DNA from 2 places in the Pseudalkalibacillus sp. JSM 102089 genome. Region 1 is predicted to be linked to the other one. Evidence: a T-box and tRNA genes for the amino acid it is inferred to sense, from the RefSeq annotation. Region 1 holds a T-box; the other holds one or more tRNA genes.
What was found. The T-box of region 1 lies ahead of ABVF21_RS10975 (valine--tRNA ligase). A T-box ahead of a tRNA ligase gene usually reads a tRNA of that ligase, here a tRNA-Val.
Positions count from the first base shown of each region.

Region 2: it encodes a tRNA-Val, which carries the amino acid that the T-box ahead of ABVF21_RS10975 (valine--tRNA ligase) is inferred to sense. The anticodon was not compared.

Region 1 covers NZ_JBEWYW010000004.1:71,262-75,469, reverse strand. Annotated here, with positions in the region: gene ABVF21_RS10975 (valine--tRNA ligase) at 1-1,997, opposite strand, end outside; T-box leader at 2,112-2,336, opposite strand; gene ABVF21_RS10970 (phosphotransferase) at 2,696-3,661, opposite strand; gene ABVF21_RS10965 (hypothetical protein) at 3,661-4,208, opposite strand, start outside.
Region 2 covers NZ_JBEWYW010000001.1:333,605-337,812, forward strand. Annotated here, with positions in the region: gene ABVF21_RS01525 (YpjP family protein) at 1-631, opposite strand, end outside; gene ABVF21_RS01530 (transporter) at 910-1,236, opposite strand; tRNA gene ABVF21_RS01535 (tRNA-Glu) at 1,363-1,437, opposite strand; tRNA gene ABVF21_RS01540 (tRNA-Gly) at 1,445-1,518, opposite strand; tRNA gene ABVF21_RS01545 (tRNA-Ser) at 1,524-1,616, opposite strand; tRNA gene ABVF21_RS01550 (tRNA-Ala) at 1,638-1,713, opposite strand; tRNA gene ABVF21_RS01555 (tRNA-Arg) at 1,718-1,794, opposite strand; tRNA gene ABVF21_RS01560 (tRNA-Leu) at 1,803-1,887, opposite strand; tRNA gene ABVF21_RS01565 (tRNA-Thr) at 1,893-1,968, opposite strand; tRNA gene ABVF21_RS01570 (tRNA-Val) at 1,998-2,073, opposite strand; gene ABVF21_RS01575 (hypothetical protein) at 2,268-2,423, opposite strand; gene ABVF21_RS01580 (NRDE family protein) at 2,553-3,308, opposite strand; gene ABVF21_RS01585 (rhodanese-related sulfurtransferase) at 3,367-4,208, opposite strand, start outside.

The sequences.
Region 1 (4,208 bases):
TTAGCTACTTCGTCTTCACCATAGAGCGGTAATTTCGCCATTTCAATATACCAATCACAGAAGTCATCCCAGATAAAGTTGTAAAGGTAACGACCCACTTCACCAAACTCATAGTTATTAATCAGGCGCGTCACTTGCTCAATCGTATCGTTTAAGCGAGTTAAAATCCATTTATCAGCTGTCGATTTTTCACCTGTTAAATCAAGTTCCTCATACGTCATGCCATCCATATTCATTAAGGCAAAACGAGAAGCGTTCCAAATTTTATTAGCAAAGTTCCACGTAGACTCTACCTTTTCCCAATAGAAACGGAGATCCTGACCTGGTGATGAGCCAGTGGATAGGAAGAAACGAAGGGAATCAGCACCGTACTTCTCAATAACATCCATTGGATCGACACCGTTACCGAGCGATTTACTCATCTTACGTCCTTCAGAATCACGTACAAGTCCATGAATGAGGACGTCGTTAAACGGGCGCTGCTCTGTAAATTCAATACCCTGGAAGATCATACGAGCTACCCAGAAATAAATAATGTCATAACCCGTTACTAGAACGTTTGTTGGGTAGAAACGGTTAAAGTCTTCAGCGTCTTCGTTTGGCCATCCCATTGTAGAAAAAGGCCAAAGCGCTGAACTAAACCACGTATCTAGAACATCAACGTCTTGCTCCCAGTTTTCAATATCGGCTGGCTCTTCAAGTCCAACGTGGATCTCTCCAGTTTCTTTATGATGCCACGCGGGAATGCGATGCCCCCACCAAAGCTGTCTTGAAATACACCAGTCACGAATGTTCTCAATCCAATTTAAATACGTTTTTTCAAATCGCTCAGGTACAAAGTTCACTTTGTCGTCTGACTTCTGAAGAGCAATCGCCTGCTCAGCAAGAGGCCCCATTTTAACAAACCACTGTGTTGAAAGATAAGGTTCGACAACAGCACCGCTTCGCTCAGAATGACCTACGGAATGAACGTGCTCTTCAATGTTGAATAAAATTCCTTTATCCTGTAAATCTTTCACAAGTTTCTTACGGCATTCAAATCGGTCCATGCCCTGGTACTCTCCGGCACTCTCATTCATTGACCCATCTTCATTCATTACGAGAATGCGCTCAAGGTTATGACGGTTACCAATTTCGAAGTCATTCGGATCGTGAGCTGGAGTGATTTTCACAGCACCTGATCCAAATTCCATATCAACGTAATCATCCGCAACAATTTCAATTTCACGCCCTACAAGCGGCAAAATCGCTTTCTTACCAACTAGGTGCTTGTAGCGCTCATCTTTTGGATGAACAGCAATACCTGAGTCACCTAGCATTGTTTCAGGACGAGTTGTTGCAATTTCGATATGTCCTGAGCCATCTGCAAGAGGATAGCGCATATGATAGAAGTGACCAGTTACTTCTTGGTGAATAACTTCAATATCAGAAAGGGCCGTTTTTGTTTGTGGGTCCCAGTTGATAATATATTCACCGCGATAAATTAAGCCCTTCTCATATAGCTTTACAAATACTTCACGTACTGCATCAGAAAGACCGTTATCAAGTGTAAAACGCTCTCTTGAATAATCTAGAGAAAGACCAAGCTTCGCCCACTGGCTACGAATAAAATCCGCATACTCTTCTTTCCATTCCCAAGACTTCTCAAGGAACTTCTCTCGGCCAAGGTCATAGCGCGAGGTACCTTCTTCTCGGAGCTTTCCTTCAACTTTTGCCTGTGTCGCAATCCCAGCATGGTCCATTCCTGGAAGCCAGAGAACATCATATCCCTGCATACGCTTTACACGCGATAGAATATCTTGAAGCGTTGTATCCCAAGCATGCCCGAGGTGTAGTTTACCTGTAACGTTCGGCGGGGGGATTACAATTGTATAAGGTTCTTTTTCTTTATCACCTGTTGCCTCAAAAAATTTGCCATCTACCCAATACGGGTACCATTTCTGCTCTGTTGCCTTTGGATCGTACTTCGTCGGCATCGTTAGCTCTTTATTCGCCATTGTCACTCTTCCTTTCCATTCAATAAGTCTCAGGACATTTCTGCGGCTTTCCTTGTTCTCTTTCCACGAAGGTGTAAGCTTTTTAAACAACAAAAAAACTTCCTCCATCCTTAGGAAAAGGACGAAAGAAGTATTTTCGCGGTACCACCTTTATTTACAGCTAAATAAACGTTAGCTGTACGCTTCATTCGAATAACGGGATTACCGGATTCTCCTACTACTCGTTCAGAGAAACAGCTCAAGGGCGACTTCGAATGCTACGATCCTGAGAAATCTTTCAGCAAATGACTTCTCTCTCTGAAGGGTTCACATTCTACTACTCCCTATCTTTGCCTGTCGACTATTTGTATCATTAAGTTTACCTTTTTGATTCGAGATCGTCAAGATCATAAGAGCCCTTTTTCTTAGCTTAGCCAGTTCTCTCCCGCCTTAATCACCCAATTTCAACTTCACACATAGTCTATTTGTAACAATAACTGAAAACAAAGGAGAATACCTGATATGAAAAAACGGTTTGGTGGAATGAATCGCTTTCAGATCCCACCCTCGTTATATAAGTTCAGAGATATTTGCGCTCAGTTCGTACCTCCGTTTATTGTGTTTCAAACGATCCGAACAATCCTTTTTCCAACATCTATAGATGTACTTATATTAATAATCCTTGTTGCATTAGAAGTGTGCTTTTACTTTGAATGGATCTAGAAGTTTTCTAGAACTTTATTTATCCCATTCATCACTTCTATTTTTTTCGTGAATAGGCGGACATGCTTAATATGTGGCCATTGTTGTCGGTTTTCATTAAATAATAACACGCTATTAAAAACCGACTCTGGAAAATATAAATAGCTTGCAAGTAGCTCCTTTTCCTCATCATTAAGAGAGAATTGGGCTTCATATCTGGCAAGATGAGCAGTTGTGGCAGCAGGATTGAATTGAAAAGGTTGAATAGATGAGCGAATAAAATAAGCAAGATCCCTGATAGGAGTATCGCTAACTGACTTCTCGAAATTAATAAAATACCCTCTCCCCGCGCTTGATACATAATGAGAAGGAGAGCATTTTCCGTGACAGAGAACACTTCGATACCGTTTTGCATCCAGAATTTGCTCATACCAGTCATCTAATCTTCTTTTCGCGAGCTCACAATACCTCATCAGTTGATGAAAATGTGATACAAAGGTAAGCTCAAATGGCGAAAGATAAATGCGTTTTTCAATATGGCTTACGTATTTCTCCATTTCAAATTGTCTACTTTCTCTTAATAAAACCATTTTCTGATACGACTGTTTGATCACTTCTTCAGAAAAAGCTTGCTCTTTAGCAGTATAGCCATGTAATTCAGCAAGGTGATGAACGAGAAGCTCATCTTTTTGAGCAGGACTTGTTTCCCTTTCATCTACCCAAGGCGTTAAATAAACGATGTGATCCCCTTGATAAACGAAGGAATCCCCATACTTTGTTCGAACAAGTGGTACATATCCTTCGAATTTTAGCTGTTTAAACCGCTCCTCTAGATAAAGCATACGATCCATCTGTTCTTTACTAAGCTGCGCTTTTTTTAAAGCAAACGCGCCTCTCTCTGTTTCGATCTTTGTGATTTTCCCCATTTGTACAACCCGTTCAGGATATAAATCATATTGAAATAAGAGTGCTGGATCGCTCATTAGAAGGAAATCCTCCTATCTGAAAGGGAGAGCTCAAGCAGCCTTAACATATCTCTATTCGCTTCCCACTTATCAATAAACTCTTTCATGACCTGATCAGGGTCATTCATATTCGATTGCAATGCCTGAATACATTCCTGCCACTCCCATGGAGCAAAAATAACCTGAATAAGTCTGGGTTTCATATCGTCCTCCACGCCATTCACTAACGCTTCAAAGCATTTTATAAAGTGAGGGGAGTTCTTAAGAGCATACCAGGAATGAACTTCTTTCAGGATAACTTTGGAAGCAGAAACAGGTGGTTCGTCGCTACATTCAAAGTAGATTTGGCCTAAAACCTCTTTTAAAACATGGTGAGTAAATGGAATGAATGGAAGCGAATAACATATCTCAAAATCCAGGCGCTTTTTCACTTCTGGAATAAGGTTAACAAGTAACAAGTATTGTTCTTTATGAGTTAATCTTAGAGACGATAAATCCTCTAACGTCTTACGATAAGGAAAATGTGATGTAAGAGTAGCCTTCTGATCTCCGGTACTTAGTAGTG
Region 2 (4,208 bases), on a different contig from region 1:
ACTTAGGCGGAGTGTTTTTATCCCAATAAATCTTACCTACTTCATAATGTTCTTCAAAATCATCATTCGCTGCATGGTAATGAAAATTAAACCAATAGCCATCTTGTGGGGGGTGATCTCTTCTCACATGGAAACGCAATAAGTCTTCCCCGCTCTGTTCATTATACACATGAAGAATGCGTTCTCCGTATCCACCAGAAGGGTTGTCCGTCAAACGAAGTGACCTTAACGTATCCTCATCCAGATTTTCCACTGAGGTAGCGATCGCTTCTGTCATTTTAGGTACAATTGCATCTCGATACTCGTTACCGACTCGAGTTGAGATCGTTTCACCGAATTTTGTTAGCCCGAGTTGCTCAGATTGATTGCTTGCATAGCTTACAAAATGCGTCAGTAGTTCAGAAGAAGAAGCGTCCTGAGCTATGATGGGCCAATCATACTGATCAACAACAGGCTCTATCGCCTTATCAGGCTCGTCCCTCGACTCAATAAGAAGATGGTTTTCTTCTTGATAATTCTCTGATGCCTCTGTTTTGTCATCTGCTAGATATCCAGTAGGAATCACAGTTCCAAGCGTAACAACAGCAACAAATGCTACAAATAACTTTCTCATCCAAAGAGGGAATTTCATTATGTGCACCTGACTTTCGAAGATCAATAGTTAGTATTATTCTCGCATGATCTTCTCAAAAAAGCCAGATGTTTAGACGATTTTTCATTAATTTTCATTTGGCTAAGTTAAAGAAGCTTTTCATTTAAAAGTCCCTTTTATAAAAATTGTTGCTTTCGAAACAATTGTTGAATTAAACTCTAAACTTCCTTGATTGAAGCGAAAATTCACCTACTATAGCAACAACGTCTACGAAAAGAGCCTTTAAAAAAGAGCGCTTCATGTAAGCGCCCTATCTATTAACAAGTAAACATATCAATTCTTCTCAGACTTATGCCTGTATATACCCACCTTCTACCGGTCCAGCGAAACCCCGAAACAGAAGTACGCCCTACATATACTGGCCAAAACCAAAATGAATTGCCGCCCCTCATCCAAATATAAGTAAACCGATACATACACCTTCTAATTGATCCTGGATCTACAGCAAATGTTCCAGCTTGTGCTGACTGTGGTCTAGGAGGCGGTGATGCTGGTGGGCTCGATGTTGGAGCTACCGGTTGCTGACGATAGGCATCTGTGTTGTCATAATGATAAGCAATATGCTCATGTTCTTCATAATACATTCGGTCCATCCCCTCTCTTATACAGTCACTGTATGCTGTATTCTGATAAGACGTACCGAATTGAAAACAACAAAAAAAGCACCTCTTTGAGTATGCTTAAGCCAATAAAGTTTATGAAAATTTAGTTGGTGACCCGTACGGGAATCGAACCCGTGATACCGCCGTGAAAGGGCGGTGTCTTAACCGCTTGACCAACGGGCCAACAAAATGGAGCGGGTGATGGGGATCGAACCCACGACATCAGCTTGGAAGGCTGAGGTTTTACCACTAAACTACACCCGCAAAGATGGAGGAGGAAGAGGGATTCGAACCCCCGCGGGCGACTAAGCCCCTGTCGGTTTTCAAGACCGATCCCTTCAGCCAGACTTGGGTATTCCTCCGAAAACATGAATATATATATATGGTGGAGCCTAGCGGGATCGAACCGCTGACCTCCTGCGTGCAAGGCAGGCGCTCTCCCAGCTGAGCTAAGGCCCCAATATGGTGCGCCCGAGAGAAGTCGAATCCCTAACCTTCTGATCCGTAGTCAGACGCTCTATCCAATTGAGCTACGGGCGCATATTCTATGGTGCGGGTGAAGGGACTTGAACCCCCACGTCATAAGACACTAGATCCTAAGTCTAGCGCGTCTGCCAATTCCGCCACACCCGCATGTGTGGTGCCGGCCAGAGGACTTGAACCCCCAACCTACTGATTACAAGTCAGTTGCTCTACCAATTGAGCTAGGCCGGCATAATTTAATGAAACTCATCAAAAATAAATGGTGGAGGATGACGGGCTCGAACCGCCGACCCTCTGCTTGTAAGGCAGATGCTCTCCCAGCTGAGCTAATCCTCCGTTAAACAGCGACTTCATTATTATACAATATCATCTTTTGTCTCGTCAACACTTTTTTTAATGTGTTTTTTCAAGGACAAGACTTATCTTATCACCGACTCGAAAAAAACACAACCCTTTTTCACAAAAAAATAATCCCCATAGTTAAGCACTCCATTTTTCACATAGAAAAAGCAGGGAGCGCTCTCCCCTGCTTATACTGGCGTTTGAATAAGTGGTTTTTTCTTTTTATTTTGGCGGAGTATTGGTCTTTTTTTAGTCACCATTTCAGAATCATATTTTCGGTACTCTTTCATGTCGCTTGATTCCCGCAAAAGCTGATCTTCAACATAGTGACGCTTTCTTTTCAAAAAAACCCCTCCTCATAAGTAATAACTCTCATTACCCTATTTTTCTGTTGTTAAACCCGAATCTTTTTTCACCATCGATCTATTGGCAAAAGTTACAGGTAACACATAATTTATTCACTTGGAGCGCAATTATGCTTCTTCAAGATTAAATTGGTAGTAATTTTCCTGATCTTCTCCTGACCTCTCAACAAAAGTAACTTCTCCATTTTGTGAAACCATAATAACAGTTTGCGCCCTCGTTCCGTAATGATCCGACTTAATAAAAACAGGTGAAAGCATCCTTTCCCATTCGATCGGCACGCCTGTCTGTGGTAATAGATGATCAGGTGCAGGCTCAGCGTGAGAAAGCATTTCAAAAAGACGATTCTGATCGAGGTTCTTTTCTGCACTTAAATAGTATTTCAATTCTTCTTTAAGCTGCTCAACCTTTGGCCAGCTCGTATTCAGTAAGTGATTACTAACAGCGTGAACACCGTTCTCTAGTTTTGAAATTTGATCCTGCCGATTTGAATAATAATAAAGGCTCTTAAAATCTCCTATGATTAAATTAAATCCATTGTACTGATCTTTCTTTTGTCGAACCATTTCTAAGTATGATAATGGGGATTGATGATCACGTAAGTAATCGGCCGTTAGATCACCCCTTGATAGACTTTTAGGCTGCTCATTCGCTTCTCGATAGTTCGTAAGGGCTGCAATTCTTCCGTTTGTTGTAACCCCTAGCCATGTTCCCATAGCCTTTAAATCACGCCCCGCAAGTAGTTCTGGTACATCTCTCCAATAGTTCGCAGGTTTTGTTGGACGCTCGTAGAATTCATCTCGGTTGGCTACGAGTATAAATGGGTATGTAGGATGAACATTTTGAGCTACAGCAATTAAGCACATCTTAACGCGCCTCCTCTCTTGTTTCAATGTAAGAAAAAACGCAGCGTTAGCCGCTGCGTTACGATTGGATCATACGAACTTCTTCTTCACATGCAGAAGAACAATAATGGTTATACTCCTCTTTGCAAGAATCACAGACGATATGAAGCTTGTCACACTGTACATTAGCACAATTGATATAAGTATCTGCTGGATCCTCACAATGGTAGCATTTCCCTACAACTGTATCTTCATCGGTACGGTTTACATTAACAGCAAGACGATCATCAAATACAAAGCACTTGCCATCAAAATATTTCCCCTGTACCTCCGGGTCTTTACCATACGTTACAATTCCTCCATGAAGCTGTGAAACGTCGGAAAAACCTTTTTTCATTAAGTAACCAGAAAATTTCTCACAGCGAATTCCACCTGTACAATAAGTTAATACTTTCTTATCTTTTTGGTCCGAAAGATTTTGTTCAATCCAGTCCGGAAGATCTCGAAAAGCCTTTATATCAGGACGAATTGCATTGCGAAAATGACCAATATCGTACTCATAGTCATTTCGTGCATCGATAACAATTACATCATCATCTTCTAATGCTTCCATAAATTCCTTTGGCTCAAGATAATTCCCGGTTATTTCTTTCGGGTTTACATCTTCCTCAAGCTTTAGTGAAACGATTTCTTCGCGCGGACGTACGTGCATCTTTTTAAAAGCATGACCTTCTGCTTCATCAATTTTGAAAACCATATCACGAAAGCGTTCATCTGCTTTTAGTTCGTCCATGTAGCGCTCAGTATCCTCAACGGTTCCTGAAACCGTGCCATTAATACCCTCTTTGCCTACAAGGACTCGACCTTTTAAATTGAGTGATTGACAATACTTAAGATGCTTTCGAGCAAAATAATCCGGAT